Regions from separate parts of the Pseudomonas sp. BNK-30 genome, predicted to be linked through region 2. Evidence: predicted binding sites of a transcription regulator. Region 2 holds the regulator's gene; each other region holds the start of a gene.
What was found. The regulator FliA, encoded in region 2, starts transcription of late flagellar genes. The targets are predictions, from matches to a motif close to CTAAAGTTTNNNNNNNNNNNGCCGNTAA.
Positions count from the first base shown of each region.

Region 1: ACMGGN_RS18295 (methyl-accepting chemotaxis protein) is a predicted target of FliA. The motif match lies at 2,369-2,396, and genes of this name have one in related genera.
Region 3: motA (flagellar motor stator protein MotA) is a predicted target of FliA. The motif match lies at 2,964-2,991, and genes of this name have one in related genera.

Region 1 is NZ_CP179904.1:3,926,687-3,931,915, reverse strand. Features, by position in the region: gene ggt (gamma-glutamyltransferase) at 1-229, shown strand, start outside; gene ACMGGN_RS18295 (methyl-accepting chemotaxis protein) at 360-2,279, opposite strand; gene ACMGGN_RS18290 (neutral zinc metallopeptidase) at 2,467-3,351, opposite strand; gene pcaH (protocatechuate 3,4-dioxygenase subunit beta) at 3,540-4,259, shown strand; gene pcaG (protocatechuate 3,4-dioxygenase subunit alpha) at 4,270-4,875, shown strand; gene trmA (tRNA (uridine(54)-C5)-methyltransferase TrmA) at 4,914-5,229, opposite strand, start outside.
Region 2 is NZ_CP179904.1:930,038-935,266, reverse strand. Features, by position in the region: gene ACMGGN_RS04435 (chemotaxis protein CheA) at 1-1,508, opposite strand, end outside; gene ACMGGN_RS04430 (protein phosphatase CheZ) at 1,521-2,309, opposite strand; gene ACMGGN_RS04425 (chemotaxis response regulator CheY) at 2,328-2,702, opposite strand; gene fliA (RNA polymerase sigma factor FliA) at 2,807-3,547, opposite strand; gene fleN (flagellar synthesis regulator FleN) at 3,544-4,377, opposite strand; gene flhF (flagellar biosynthesis protein FlhF) at 4,471-5,229, opposite strand, start outside.
Region 3 is NZ_CP179904.1:5,305,491-5,310,719, reverse strand. Features, by position in the region: gene rsgA (small ribosomal subunit biogenesis GTPase RsgA) at 1-401, shown strand, start outside; gene ACMGGN_RS24635 (molecular chaperone Tir) at 516-995, shown strand; gene motB (flagellar motor protein MotB) at 1,025-2,044, opposite strand; gene motA (flagellar motor stator protein MotA) at 2,048-2,899, opposite strand; gene ACMGGN_RS24620 (HDOD domain-containing protein) at 3,030-4,565, shown strand; gene ACMGGN_RS24615 (rhodanese-like domain-containing protein) at 4,610-5,229, shown strand, end outside.

The DNA of each region.
Region 1 (5,229 bases), 2.5 Mb from region 2:
CGTGGCGGCGCAGCGTGTGCACCACCAGTTGTTGCCCAAGGACACCATCTACTTCGACAGCTACGCACCGCTGAGCGGGCCGGTAGCCGACGACCTGAAGAAGATGGGTTACGTGCTGGAGGATCAGGGCTGGGAGATGGGGGATATCCAGGCGATCCGGGTGAACGGGGCGAAGCTTGAGACGGCTTCGGATCCGCGTGGGCGCGGGGTGGGGATGGTCGTTAAATAATCGGCTGTCAGCTCTACCATCATCACCGGCAAGCCGGCTCCTACTGATATCGCGCAGCCTCGAGCCTTGCGTATCCCTGATGGAGCCGGCTTGCCGACAATGGGCCGCAAAGCGGCCCTAAAGTACGAGGTCAGACGCGGAACTGGCTGACCAGCGTCTGCAGGTGCCCACCCAGGCGCGCCAGCTCGACACTGGACGCCGCGGTCTCATCACTGGCCGCTGCGGTCTGCTCCGACACATCGCGCACATTCAGGATGCTGCGGCTGATCTCCTCAGCCACCGCACTCTGCTGCTCGGCTGCCGCGGCAATCTGCTGGTTCATCGACTGGATGCTCGACACCGTGCTGGTGATGTTTTCCAGCGAAGTGCCGGCTTTGCGCGCCAGTTCGACACTGCTGTCGGTCAGGGTGCGGCTGCCTTGCATGGCGTTGGCCACTTGCTGGGTGCCATGTTGCAGGCCAGCCACCAATTCTTCGATCTCTTCGGTGGATTTCTGCGTACGCTGGGCCAAACCACGTACCTCGTCGGCGACCACGGCAAAGCCACGGCCAGCCTCACCGGCACGGGCGGCTTCGATGGCAGCGTTGAGCGCCAGCAGGTTGGTCTGTTCGGCTACCGACTTGATCACATCCATGACACTGCCGATTTTCTGGCTTTCTTGCTGCAGCAGGTTCATGGCTTCGGTGGAGCGGTGCACTTCCTCGGCCAGGCGTTCGATCTGGCTGATCGCTTCACCGACCACGCGATCACCTGCGCGTGCTTCGTCATCGGCGCCGGTCGCTGCGTGCGAAGCCTGCTCGGCATTGCGCGCCACTTCCTGAACGGTCGCGGCCATTTCGTGCATGGCGGTAGCGACCTGGTCGGTTTCGACCTTCTGGCTGTTTGCGCCAGCGCTGGTCTGCTCGGTGACCGCCGACAGTTCCTCAGCGGCGCTGGCGATCTGCGTGACACCGTCGCGGATGCCGGTGATGAGCTCGCGCAGGGTGGTGCCCATGCGGGCGATGCCCTGCTGCAGCACGCCGATTTCGTCGCGACGGGTAACACGCAGGTCGTGGGTGAGGTCGCCACCAGCGATGCGCTCCACCGCTTGCAGCGTGTCATGCAGCGGGCGGGTGATCTGGCGGGTGATCAGCACCGCCGCCAGTACACCGACCAGCAGGGCCAGCAACGTGGCGATGGTCTGCAGGCTGCGCGCCTGGGCGCTCTCGGCGTCGCGGCGGTCGATCTGGATCTTGTACAGCGCGTCGCTGCGCTTGACGATATCGCCGCCCTGCACGGTCATCTCTGCACGGGCGGTGGTGATGTCGGCGACTGCATCGCGGAACTGGCGCACGGCCTCGCGGTAGGCCTGTATCGATTGCTCCAACTGCTGCACGCGCGTGGCTTCGGCAGGCAGCTGACGCTTCAGGTTGTCGATCTCGGCAAGTGCCGACTCCAGCTGGCGCAGGGCGGCCTGTTCGTTGGCCGCAGAGTTGTCGGCAATATAACCGCGCACATCCACTCGCACTTGCAGCAGTTGCTGGCGCGCCTTGCTGATCAGTTGGTATTGCGACAAGCGCACGCTATCGGCTTCGGGGCGGCCCATGACGTCCTCGCCGAGCAGATCCATGGCCGCGTCGGCCTTGGCAGCCGATACATTCATCGCGTCACGTGCAGCCAGCGAGCCTTTGTAGCCGGCACGCATCTTGTTCAGCGAAACCTCGTACTCGCTGATGGTCTGGCCCAGTTCTTTGAGCAGCTTGACGTTTTCCGGGCTCTTGAAAGTACTGACCAGGTATTCTTGCTGCTTGCTGAAGGCATCCAGCTTGGCCTGGGTGTTGGCTGCGGCAGCATCGTCGCCATTGGCGATCATGTACTGCAGGCGCGCTACGCGCAGGTCGGTCAGGTCTTTGTTGAGCTTGCCGATATCGCCCATCCAGTTGCTGCGGTCGATGAGGCTGCCCAGGCTGTTCCAGCCGGTCAGGGCCAGCAGGCCGGTGAGGACCAGCACCAGGCCGAAGCCCAGGCCGAGTTTGAGGTTGACGCTGATGTTGGCAAACCAGCTGTTCATGCACGCTCTCCAGAAATGATTTCGCTCACTTGATCAATGTTCGATCGCGAGGCGTTGTTGTTCTGGATGCCCGCTGAATCGTGCAGGGGTTATCGGCAAATGGCGGGGAAGCTGAAACGCTTTTTCAGCTCAATTGCAACACCACGCGCGGCAGCGGGCTTGCCGCGCGCAGGGACCCCTTGAAATTTCAAAGGCTTCGCGCACTGAACGTGTCGCAGCTGTTCACATCGCCCTGGGCAAACCCGGCCTTGAACCAACGCACCCGCTGCGCCGAGGTGCCGTGGGTAAAGGAGTCAGGTACCACGCGCCCCTGGCCCTTTTGCTGCAGTCGGTCATCACCGATGGCATTGGCAGCATTGAGTGCTTCCTCGACATCCCCTGGCTCCAGCCAGTTCAGGCGTTGCTGCGCCTGGTAAGCCCATACACCGGCCAGGCAGTCGGCCTGCAATTCCTGGCGCACCAGCAAGCCATTGTCACCCTCCAGGCGCTGGCCTGCACGGCGCGCGGCATCGACCTTGGCCGACACGCCAAGCAAGGTTTGCACGTGGTGGCCGATCTCGTGGGCGATCACGTAGGCCTGGGCGAAGTCGCCTGCGGCGGCGAAGCGGGTTTCCATTTCACGGAAGAACGACATGTCCAGGTACACCCGCTGGTCGGCCGGGCAGTAGAACGGCCCCACCGCCGCTGAAGCGAAGCCGCAGGCGGAATTCACCTGGCCGCTGAACAGCACCAGCTTAGGGTCGCGATACTGCTTGCCAGCCTGCGAGAACAGAGCCTTCCAGGTGTCTTCGGTGTCGCCCAGGATCGAGGCGACGAACTGGGCCTGCTCGTCGTTGGCCGCTGGGGCCTTGTTGCCCGCACCGCTTGGGGCTTGCTGCTGCTCCATCTGGCCAGTGAGCTGGCCGAGGATCTGCAGCGGGTCCTGGCCAGTGAGCCAACCGATGCCGACGATCAGCAGGATGGCCCCGAGCCCCAGGCCCTTGCCGCCGCCAAAGCGCATGCCACCACCGCCGCCGCCTTGGCCACGGGCATCGACCACATTGTCGCTACGACGGCCTTTTCGCCATTCCATGAAGTGCACTCCAGAGCCTGAAACATGAAGACAAAGGTTAGTTCACGCCAGCCAAAGGTACTAATGCATAACCATTTGGTTAAGTAACGGTCGGCGGAATTCAATATTCATCTGGGGCGACCTATCCGAAACTGCAAGTCCGCCTGCGAACCACAGGCGCTTTGATAACTCCAAGAGAGGAAAACGGCATGCCCGCCCAGGACAACAGCCGCTTCGTGATCCGTGATCGCAACTGGCACCCCAAGGCCCTGACCCCCGACTACAAGACTTCCATTGCCCGCTCGCCGCGCCAGGCATTGGTCAGCATCCCGCAGTCGATCAGCGAAACCACCGGCCCGGACTTCACCCACCTGGGCTTCGGCGCCCACGACCATGACCTGCTGCTGAACTTCAACAACGGCGGCCTGCCGATTGGTGAGCGCATCATCGTTGCTGGCCGTGTCGTCGACCAGTACGGCAAGCCAGTGCCCAATACCTTGGTAGAGATCTGGCAGGCCAACGCCGGCGGCCGTTACCGCCACAAGAACGACCGCTACCTGGCCCCGCTGGACCCGAATTTCGGTGGTGTCGGCCGCTGCCTGACCGACAGTGAAGGCTACTACAGCTTCCGCACCATCAAGCCCGGCCCATACCCATGGCGCAACGGCCCGAACGACTGGCGCCCGGCGCACATCCACGTCGCTGTCAGCGGCCCGTCGATCGCCACCAAGCTGATCACCCAGCTGTACTTCGAGGGCGACCCGCTGATCCCGATGTGCCCGATCGTCAAGTCGATCGCCAACCCAGAAGCGGTGCAGCAACTGATCGCCAAGCTCGACATGAGCAACGCCAACCCCATGGATTGCCTGGCGTACCGCTTCGACATCGTGCTGCGCGGCCAGCGCAAAACCCACTTCGAAAACTGCTGAGGACCCCGCCATGCCAATCGAACTGCTGCCGGAAACCCCCTCGCAGACCGCCGGCCCCTACGTGCACATCGGCCTGGCCCTGGAAGCGGCCGGTAACCCTACCCGTGATCAGGAAATCTGGAACCGTCTGGCTAAGCCGCAGGCACCGGGTGAACACATCCTGCTGATCGGCCAGGTGTATGACGGCAACGGCCACCTGGTGCGCGATTCATTCCTGGAACTCTGGCAAGCCGATGCCAATGGCCAGTACCAGGATGACTACAACCTGGAAAACGCCTTCAACAGCTTCGGTCGTACTGCCACCACCTTCGATGCCGGTGAGTGGACCGTGCAGACCGTCAAGCCCGGTGTGGTGAACAACGCTGCCGGTGTGCCGATGGCCCCGCACATCAACATCAGCCTGTTTGCTCGCGGCATCAACATCCACTTGCACACGCGGCTGTATTTCGATGATGAGGCCGAAGCGAACGCCAAGTGCCCGGTGCTCAACCTGATCGAGCAGCCGCAGCGCCGTGAAACCTTGATTGCCAAGCGTTGCGAGGTGGATGGCAAGACGGCGTACCGTTTCGATATCCGTGTTCAGGGGGAAGGGGAGACGGTCTTCTTCGACTTCTGAGTGTATTGGGGCTGCAAAGCAGCCCCAATTTCCGTCAATCAGCGCCGAACCAGCAATACCCCACTTTCCATGTGGTGGGTATACGGGAACTGGTCAAACAACGCACAGCGTTCGATGCGGTGCGTGTCCTGCAACTGCTCGATGTTGGCCGCCAGCGTTTCTGGATTGCACGAGATATACAGAATCCGTTCAAAACGCCGTGTCAGCTCGCAAGTATCCGGGTCCATCCCCGCACGTGGTGGGTCGACGAACACGGTCCCGAACGCATAACTCTTCAGGTCGATCCCTTCCAGCCGTCGGAACGGACGAACCTCGTTCAGCGCCTGGGTCAGCTCTTCCGCTGACAGGCGCACC
Region 2 (5,229 bases):
AGGATGTGGTCGCCTTCCTGCTCGGCCGACAGCACCACGCGGCCGGTACGCGCCTTGCCCGAGGCTTCACGTTCTTCAGGCATCTCGACACCGTGGTCAACCGCATTGCGCACCAAGTGCACCAGCGGGTCGGCCAATGCCTCGACCAGGTTCTTGTCCAGGTCGGTCTCTTCACCGACCAGTTCCAGGTTGATCTCTTTCTTCAACTGGCGGGCCAGGTCGCGGACCAGGCGCGGGAAGCGGCCGAAGACTTTCTTGATCGGCTGCATGCGGGTCTTCATCACCGCAGTCTGCAAGTCGGCCGTGACCACATCGAGGTTCGACACGGCCTTGGACATGGCCTCGTCACCGCTGTTCAGGCCCAGGCGCACCAGGCGGTTACGCACCAGCACCAGCTCGCCGACCATGTTCATGATCTCGTCCAGGCGCGCAGTGTCGACGCGCACGGTGGTTTCCGCTTCGCTGACTGCGTGCTTCTCGGCAGCCGGTGCGGGCACGCGGGCCGGCGCGGCAGGCTTGGCCACAGCAGCAGGTGCCGGTGCCGGCTTGGCCACAGGCTGGGTTTGCGGCTTGGCGGCGACAGGGGTGGCAACGGCGGCGGGCGCTTCAGCGGTCACGGCATCGCCGGTGAACTTGCCTTTGCCATGCAACTGATCGAGCAATGCCTCGAACTCGTGCTCGCTGATTTCATCGCCGCTACCGGCAGCTGGCACTTCACCGGCCACCGGAGCAACGGCAGCAGGCAGCGCGTCCGCCTGGAACGTGCCCTTGCCGTGCAGCTGATCCAGCAGCGACTCGAACTCTTCGTCGGTGATTTCGTCGCTGGCTGGCGCGCTGGCTGCAGCGGCCACGGGCTCAGTGGCAACGACTTCGGCCGAGAACTGGCCCTTGCCGTGCAACTGGTCAAGCAACGACTCGAATTCGTCGTCGGTGATCTCGTCACCGGAGCCGGCCAACGTTTCGCCCTGCAGCTGCTGTTCGGCAGCCGCTGCTTGGGCTTTGACCGCATCGAGCGAATCGAGCAACTGCTCGAATTCGGTGTCGGTGATGTCTGCCTCGGCGGCAGGCTCGGCCGGCGCAGGCACAGCCTCGGCCACCGGCGCAGGAGCTTCGACGCTACCCGGCTCGGCCAGGCGGGCCAAGGCCGCCAGCAACTCGGGCGTGGCCGGGGTCACTTCACTGCGCTCGCGCACTTGGCCGAACATGCTGTTGACCGTATCCAGCGCTTCGAGCACCACGTCCATCAGTTCCGCGTCGACCCGGCGCTCACCTTTGCGCAGGATGTCGAACACGTTCTCGGCGATATGGCAGCACTCCACCAGCTCATTGAGCTGGAGGAAGCCGGCGCCCCCTTTTACAGTGTGGAAACCGCGAAAGATCGCATTGAGCAGGTCGGCATCATCGGGCCGGCTTTCCAGCTCGACCAGTTGCTCGGACAGTTGCTCAAGAATTTCGCCGGCTTCTACCAGGAAATCCTGAAGGATTTCTTCATCGGCGCCGAAGCTCATTAAACGTGCTCCTTAAAAACCCAGGCTGGACAGCAGATCATCGACATCGTCCTGACCGGACACAACGTCTTCACGCTTATCGGCATGAATCTGCGGACCTTCACCCCGAGCCGGATATTTTTCTTCATCTTTTTCAGCGCGCAGCTGTTGGTGGTCATGTTCGATACCGGCAAAACGGTCGACCTGACTGGCCATCAGCACGAGCTTGAGCAGATTGCTTTCGACTTCGGTCACCAGCGCGGTCACCCGCTTGATCACCTGGCCGGTCAGGTCCTGATAGTCCTGAGCCAGCAGAATGTCATTGAGGTGGCCAGATACCTTGCGGTTACCTTCAGCGCTGTGCGTCAGGAAACTGTCGACACGCTTGACCAGCTCGCGGAATTCCGGCGCAGCGACTTCGCGGCGCATGAAGCGCTGCCAGTCGACACTCAGGTTCTGCGCCTCAGCGGCCAGGTCGTTGAGCACGGGCGTGCTCTCCTCCACCAGGTCCATGGTGCGGTTGGCGGCGCCTTCGGTAAGCTTGACCACATAGGACAAACGTTCGGTGGCGTCGGTGATCTGCGAGACTTCCTCGGCCTGCGGCATGCGCGGGTCGATCTGGAAGCTGACGATCGCACTGTGCAGCTCGCGGGTGAGCTTGCCGACTTCCTGATACAAGCCGCGGTCGCGGGTCTGGTTGAGCTGATGAATCAGCTGCACCGCCTCGCCGAACCGGCCCCGTTCCAGGCTTTCGACCAGTTCCTGGGCATGCTTCTTCAGGGTTGACTCAAACTCCCCCAAAGACGTTTGTGTTGATTCCATGGCGCCCCCTGACTTTGTTCAGCCGTTGACGCGTTCGAAGATCTTCTCGATCTTTTCTTTGAGCACCTGGGCGGTGAACGGCTTGACCACATACCCATTCACGCCGGCTTGAGCCGCTTCGATGATCTGGTCGCGCTTGGCTTCGGCCGTCACCATCAGTACCGGCATGGCCTTCAGGCGGTCGTGGGCACGTACCTTGCGCAGCAAGTCGATGCCGGACATGCCAGGCATGTTCCAGTCGGTCACCAGGAAGTCGTAATGGCCGCTTTCGAGCATCGGCAATGCCGTGGTGCCGTCGTCGGCTTCGTCGGTATTGGTGAAGCCCAGATCACGCAACAGGTTCTTGATGATCCGCCGCATCGTCGAAAAGTCGTCAACGATGAGGATTTTCATGTCTTTGTTCAATTAGACCTCCAAGCAGTCTCAAACGCGCTCGGCCCCGAGCGCGCATTCAATCAATTCGGTACAACGTGAAAACGACTGCAACGACCCCGGGCTCAACGCGCCCGCCATTCCCCAAGGCGGCTGCGCAGTCGCGCGGCGCACTGGCTGTGCAACTGGCTGACACGCGATTCGCTGACCCCCAGTACCTCACCGATTTCCTTGAGGTTCAGCTCTTCGTCGTAGTACAGCGCCAGCACCAGCCGCTCGCGCTCCGGCAAGTTGGCGATGGCATCGGTCAGTGCGGCCTGGAAGCGCTCGTCTTCCAGGTCGCGCGACGGCTCGACCTGGCCACTGGCGCCCTCCTCGTGCAACCCTTCGTGCTCGCCGTCCTGCAACAGGTCGTCGAAGCTGAACAGGCGGCTACCCAGGGTATCGTTCAAAATCCCGTAGTAATCATCGAGACTCAACTTGAGTTCGGCCGCAACTTCATGATCTTTAGCGTCACGGCCGGTTCTTGCTTCCACAGCGCGCATCGCATCGCTGACCATGCGCGTGTTGCGGTGCACCGAGCGCGGTGCCCAGTCACCTTTGCGTACCTCGTCGAGCATGGCGCCGCGGATGCGGATGCCGGCATAGGTTTCAAAGCTGGCGCCCTTGCTGGCGTCGTATTTGTTGGCCACCTCAAGCAAGCCGATCATGCCGGCCTGGATCAGGTCTTCCACCTGCACGTTGGCAGGCAGGCGCGCCAGCAGGTGGTAGGCAATGCGCTTGACCAGCGGCGCGTAGCGTTCAACCAGATCGTACTGGGCGTCCTTGGACGCCTTGCTGTACATCTTGAACCCGCTCGCACTCATAGGACCGGCCCTGCGCTGGTGGGCTGCACCAGGCGCTCGACGAAGAACTCCAGATGCCCGCGCGGGTTGGCCGGCAACGGCCAGCTGTCGACCTTCTGCGCAATGGCCTTGAAGGCCAGCGCACACTTGGAACGGGGGAAGGCTTCGTAGACTGCCCGCTGCTTCTGCACCGCCTTGCGCACACACTCGTCGTACGGCACGGCGCCGACGTATTGCAGGGCAACGTCGAGGAAGCGGTCGGTGACCTTGGTCAACTTGGCGAACAGGTTGCGCCCTTCCTGCGGGCTCTGCGCCATGTTGGCCAGCACGCGGAAACGGTTCATCCCATAATCGCGATTGAGCAGCTTGATCAGCGCGTAGGCATCGGTGATCGAGGTCGGCTCGTCGCACACCACCAGCAGCACTTCCTGGGCCGCACGGACGAAGCTGACCACCGAGTCACCAATCCCTGCAGCGGTGTCGATCACCAGCACGTCGAGGTTGTCGCCGATCTCGCTGAAGGCCTGGATCAACCCGGCATGCTGGGCCGGGGCCAGGTGCACCATGCTCTGGGTGCCAGAGGCCGCCGGCACGATGCGCACCCCGCCCGGCCCCTGCAACAGCACGTCGCGCAGCTCACAGCGCCCTTCAATGACATCGGCCAGGGTGTGTTTGGGGGTCAGGCCCAGCAATACGTCGACGTTGGCAAGGCCCAGGTCGGCGTCCAGCAGCATGACCCGGCGGCCGAGCTCGGCCAGCGCCAGAGACAGGTTCACTGAAACGTTAGTCTTGCCGACGCCACCTTTGCCACCGGTTACGGCGATCACCTGTACGGGATGCATGCTACCCATGTTCGTTGTTCACCTTGTCTCGCTTGGACCCAAGCCACACGTGGGGCATGACTGCGGCCCCCTTGGTGTAGGTATTTTGCATACGCTTGATCATCAACCCGCTCTCCTTGGGTTGTGATAGAGATCAGCGAACATGTCGGCCATGGCCTCTTCGCTGGGCTCGTCCTGCAACTGCACATTGACCGCGCGGGTAACCAGTTGGTGCGCCCGCGGCAAGTGCAGGTCGTCAGGAATGCGCGGGCCATCGGTAAGATAGGCAACGGGCAGTTCATGACTGATGGCCAGGCTCAGCACATCGCCGAGGCTCGCCGTTTCATCGAGTTTGGTCAGGATGCAGCCGGCCAGCCCACAGCGTTTGTAGCTGTGATATGCAGCCGTCAGCACCTGCTTCTGGCTGGTGGTGGCCAGCACCAGGTAATTCTTCGAGGCGATGCCGCGGCTGGCGAGGCTTTCCAGCTGCATGCGCAGGGCCGGGTCGCTGGCCTGCAGGCCGGCGGTATCGATCAGCACCACGCGCTTGCGCAGCAGCGGCTCCAACGCCTGGGCCAGCGACTGGCCGGGGTCTACATAGGTCACCGGCACGTTGAGGATGCGCCCCAGGGTCTTGAGCTGCTCCTGGGCACCAATGCGGAAACTGTCCATGCTGACCAGGGCCAGGTTCTGCGGGCCGTACTTGAGCACATAGCGCGCCGCCAGCTTGGCCAGGGTGGTGGTCTTGCCCATGCCGGCGGGGCCGACCATGGCGATCACACCACCCTCTTCGATCGGTTCGATCTCAGGCACTTCGATCATGCGTGCCAAGTGCGCCAGCAGCATGCGCCAAGCCTGGCGCGGCTCCTCGATTTCGGCGGT
Region 3 (5,229 bases), 1.1 Mb from region 2:
ATATCAGCGTGTTCGTCGGCCAGTCGGGTGTGGGCAAGTCTTCTCTGGTCAACAGCCTGCTGCCGGCTGCCGACACCCGGGTCGGTGACCTGTCCGAATGGTCGGGCCAAGGCACCCACACCACCACCACCGCGCGCCTTTACCACTTCCCCAATGGCGGCGACCTGATCGACTCGCCAGGCATCCGGGAGTTCGGCCTTGGCCATGTCAGCCGCGACGATGTGGAAGATGGCTTCATCGAGTTCCGCGACCTGTTCGGCACCTGCCGCTTTCGCGACTGCAAGCATGATCGCGAGCCAGGCTGCGCGCTGCTCACGGCACTGGAAGACGGCCGTATCAAGCAGCAGCGCATGAACAGCTACCGCTCGATCATTGCCAGCCTGCCGGAAGACAGCTACTGATTCGTAGGAAATATTACCGGGGCGCGTAGGGCTATTCCGGTTTTGCCGTCATCTATTGCCCCGCCTGCAGCTTTCCCTGATGGTCATGACTTCCTATCAGGGAGGGCAACCGCGATGCCGGTTTTAATCACTTACCGCCACGAAGAGCGGCTTGACGCCTTTATCCTCAATGAACGCTTGCTGCTCGAAAGCATTCCCGCGCAGCTGGTCCTGTTCGACTGCCAAGGGCAGACCCGCGAAGATCTGTATTGCAGCTTCTGTCGATACATGAGCGATGCAACCCACTGGATTGGGCTTTTGTCCGAATGGGCCGCCGCAGACTGGTGGACACCCTGGCTGCTGGGGGCTGCAGTCATGAGCAGCCGGCGTGTCAGCTTTTATCAAAGAAACGGCGGCGCTCTGCCTGAGTGCTTTGGCAAATGGCCGGTAATGCGCGAGCGCAGGCACATCGACCTGTTTGTGCGGGCCTATCACGATGAGTGCACGTTCACCCGCGCCATGACGTTGCCGCCGGGGCGCGGAAGCTGCGCCGACAGGGACAATGCTGACTTCTTTCATGCGGATCTGAAGGCCAAGATCCGGCGGGGGTTTTGATGAATCGGGGCCGCTGGGCGGCCCCTGCGTCACTGGTCGTTGGGCTCGTCCATCCTCAAGGTGCCTTCCTCGAAGATGTTCAGCTTCTGGCGCAGTTCACGCGGCTGCATCGGTGCATCCTGCGCAGCAGGTGCCGCCGAAGCATCAGGCGCAGCGCCGGCAGGCGGCGCTGGCTGGCTTGGCTGTGCAGGCGACGTACCCTGCTCACCCTCAATGTTGCGCTGGGCCTTCTTGGTCAGGACGATGATGTCGATACGGCGGTTTACCGGGTTGAACGGGTCTTTGCGGTCGAACAGCGAAGACGACGCATAACCCACCACCCGCGCGACCTGGTCATCCGGATAGCCACCGGCAACCAGCGCACGCCGTGCGGCATTGGCGCGATTGGCCGACAGCTCCCAGTTGCCGAACTCGCCGCTGTCCGAATAAGGCTTGGCATCGGTGTGACCACTGACGCTGATCTTGTTCGGCACCGCCTTGATGGTGTCGGCCATGGCCAGCAGAATGTCCTCGAAATACGGCTGCAGGCGGGCGCTGCCGATGTCGAACATCGGCCGGTTCTCGGCATCCATGATCTGGATGCGCAGGCCGTCCTGAGTGATCTCGAAGAGAATCTGGTCCTTGAACTTCTGCAGCTGGGGGTTTTCCTCGACCTTGTTCTGCAGCTCCTGCAACAGCAGTTCGAGGCGTTCTCGCTCAACCTGTTCAGCCAAGGTCTCGACCTGGTCCTTGTCCAGCTGAATGCTGGTATCGGGCGTAGGCTCGGACTTCTCCTCCGGGTTGATGGTCTTTTCCGGCGCCAGCTGGGGCGAGCCGCCAAGGTCGATCACGTAGGGTGTACCGCTTTCGGAGAAACCGATCGGGTCCTTGAAGTAGCCGGCAATGGCGATCTTCTGCTCGGGCGTTGCGGTGGACAGCAGCCACAGCACCAGAAAGAACGCCATCATCGCCGTGGCGAAGTCAGCGAAAGCGATCTTCCAGGCGCCGCCATGGTGGCCACCACCGTAGCGCTTGACGCGCTTGATGATTATCGGCTGATTGTTTTCCATGGCTCAGCGACCGCGAACTGCTTGTTCCAGCTCGACAAAGCTCGGGCGATGCTTCGGATACAGCACCTTGCGCCCGAATTCAACGGCCAGCGAAGGTGGCATGCCAGAGGCCGAAGCGACCAGCGAAGCCTTGATCGACTCATAGAGGTTGAGCTCTTCCTTGGCATCGTGCTCCAGGCACTTGGCCAGCGGGCCGAAGAAACCATAGGCTGCAAGGATACCGAAGAAGGTACCGACCAGCGCGGCGCCGACGTGCAGGCCGATGGAGGCCTGGTCGCCTTCGCCCAGAGACGCCATGGTCACCACGATACCCAGTACTGCCGCGACGATACCGAAACCGGGCATGCCGTCGGCAATGCCGTTGACCGCATGCGACGGGTGCTCGAGCTCTTCCTTCATGCTCAACAGTTCCATGTCGAACAAGCCTTCGAGCTCGTGGGGGGCCATGTTGCCGGTGGACATGATGCGCAGGTAGTCGCAGATGAAGGCAGTCATGCGCTCATCACCCAGCACCGCTGGGTATTTGGCAAAGATCGGGCTGGCCGCGGCGTCCTCGATATCGCCCTCGATCGCCATCATGCCTTCGCGACGGCTCTTGTTGAGGATTTCGTAAACCAGGCCCAGCACTTCCAGGTAGAAAGTATGGGTGAAGCGCGTGCCGAACATCTTCAGCGACTTCTTGATTACATGCATGGTCATGTAACCGGGGTTGGCCTGCATGAAGGCGCCAAAGGCTGCACCGCCGATGATCAGCACTTCGAACGGCTGGATCAGTGCCGCGATCTTGCCGTGGGAGAGCACATATCCGCCGAGCACGCTCGCGAATACGACGATGATGCCGATAATTTTAGCCATAGGTTCAAAGCACTTGCTGTCGTGGTCAGGATGAGGGACGGGAGCTTTAAAACTCTTCTTCTACTTATCGGCAGAACTGCGCCAGACTATAGCCACTCAAAGCGAAAAGCCAGTTCGGACTGATGTCAAAATGCCAATGGAATCCAAGGTGCCCACTCAGAATCCGCGTACGCTAGAGGCCTGGGTAAAGCTGCTCGACGGTATTCGTGTTCCGGTACCGAAGCAGAGTTACGACCGGGTCATGGGCGCTATCAACGATAGCCGCCGTTCGCTTCGCGATATCGCCGAACTGATGCAGGACAGCCCGGCCCTGGTGCTGTCGGTGATGCGCGAGGCCAATCATCCCGCCAACGCCAGCCAGGCAGAACCCGCCGAAAGCCTGGAAATCGCCCTTAACAGGCTGGGCCTGGCGCGCAGCAGGGAATTGCTTACCCGCCTGCCAGCGCTGCCGGACGACGACATACCGCCGGTACTGCGGCAGTTCCTGCTGATCAGCCAGCATGCTTCGCAGCAAGCCAGCGGCCTGTTCGCCAGCCGCCTGGCGCGGCTGTGGCAGGAAATTCACTGGGGTAGCCTGCTGTTCCTCTCGCCCCTATGGCCGATGGCCCTGGCCTACCCCAAGCTGCTCGATGCCTGGGAACTGCGGGTTATCCACAAGGGCGAAGAGGCGCAAGAGGTCGAGCTCGAGCTGTTTGGCGTGCGCATCCTGGCACTGTGCCAAGCCATGGCTGAACACTGGCGCCTGTCGCAATGGGTAACCCAGGGTTACCGCATGCTGCTCGAAGAGCGTGAGCAGCTGGGGCAGATACTGAGCATCGCCCGCGACGAAGACCTGCTCAGCCAACAGCACCGCCTGGACGAGGCGCCGGCACTGAGCCGCTGGTTCAACCAGCCGGCCAATACCGTGCTGCTGGCCAACAACTTGGCCCTGGCGGCACAGGTAGGCTGGGACAACCCGCACCTGCTGCGCTGGCAATTGCTCACCGCGCTGTACCTGCAGACCACACTGGAGGACGTGCAACAGCAAGTTCACCAACAGGCCGCCGCCAGTGCCCGCCGGCACGCCAGGCATGCCTTGTTCCACCCTGCCGAGGCCTTGATCTGGCCCTGGGAACAGCGTCGCCCGCATCCGGACATGCTGACGCCACCACCGCCTTCCAGCGAGGCGCTCGGCCATTGGCGCAAGCTGTGCCAGGAGCTGCTGGCACAACCCAGCCCGTTCACCAATACCGTGCATCTGGCCACCCAGGCCCGTGAAGCACTGTTGGCCTGCGGCATGCAGCGCATCATGCTGCTGACCCTGGACAAGGCCAGTGATTACCTGCGCGTGCAGCAAACTGCCGGCTTGCCCAAGGAGGCTGCAGCCATCGCCTTGCCTGTCACGCAGAGCAAGCTTTTGCAGAAACTGGTCGGGCAGGCCGCACAGCTGCGCCTGTCACCAGACAACCATGCCCAGTTCGCGGCCCTGCTGCCGGCCCCATTGCGTGCGTTCTTCCGTAGCGAACACCTGTTGCTGCGCTCGCTGGCAGTCAACAACCAGGTACTGATGCTGGCGGTGGCCGACCAAGGCGGCAAACCGCTGGCCGATGTCAGTGTCCAGGCGTTCGGCAAAACCGCGCAATGTATCGAGCGCGCCCTTGCGGTGTTTGCCAACCGCAATGCCTGACCCTTGCGCTACAATCGCCCCTCTTTCCACACTGGAGACCGTGGATGACTGATTTTGCCGGACTACCGCTGGTGATCGAGCCCGCGGATCTGCTTGCGCGCCTGGCTTCCCCCCAGCTGATCCTGGTCGACCTGAGCAGCGCCAACCGCTATGTCAGCGGTCATATCCCGGGCGCCCGCTTCGTCGAAGGCAAACGCACCCAGCTGGGCATGCCGCCCGCGCCGGGGCTTTTGCCGGCCATTGGCGACCTGGAAAAACTGTTCAGCGAACTCGGCCACCGGGATGATGCGGTCTACGTGGTGTACGACGATGAGGGCGGCGGCTGGGCCGGGCGCTTCATCTGGCTGCTCGACGTCATCGGCCACAAGGCCTGCCATTACCTCAATGGCGGCATCCAGGCCTGGCCGGCGGACAAGCTCTCGACGGAGGCACCCGCGCCCGCCACCGCACCGGTACGCCTGCAATTGCACAGCGAACCGACTGCCACTCGCGAATACCTGCAAAGCCGCCTGGGCGCCGATGACCTGGTGATCTGGGATGCCCGCGCCCCGCAAGAATTCTCTGGTGAAAAGGTCCTGGCAGCCAGGGGTGGCCATATACCCGGCGCGGTCAACTTTGAATGGACGGCCGGCATGGACCTCAACGACCATCTGCGCATCCGCAA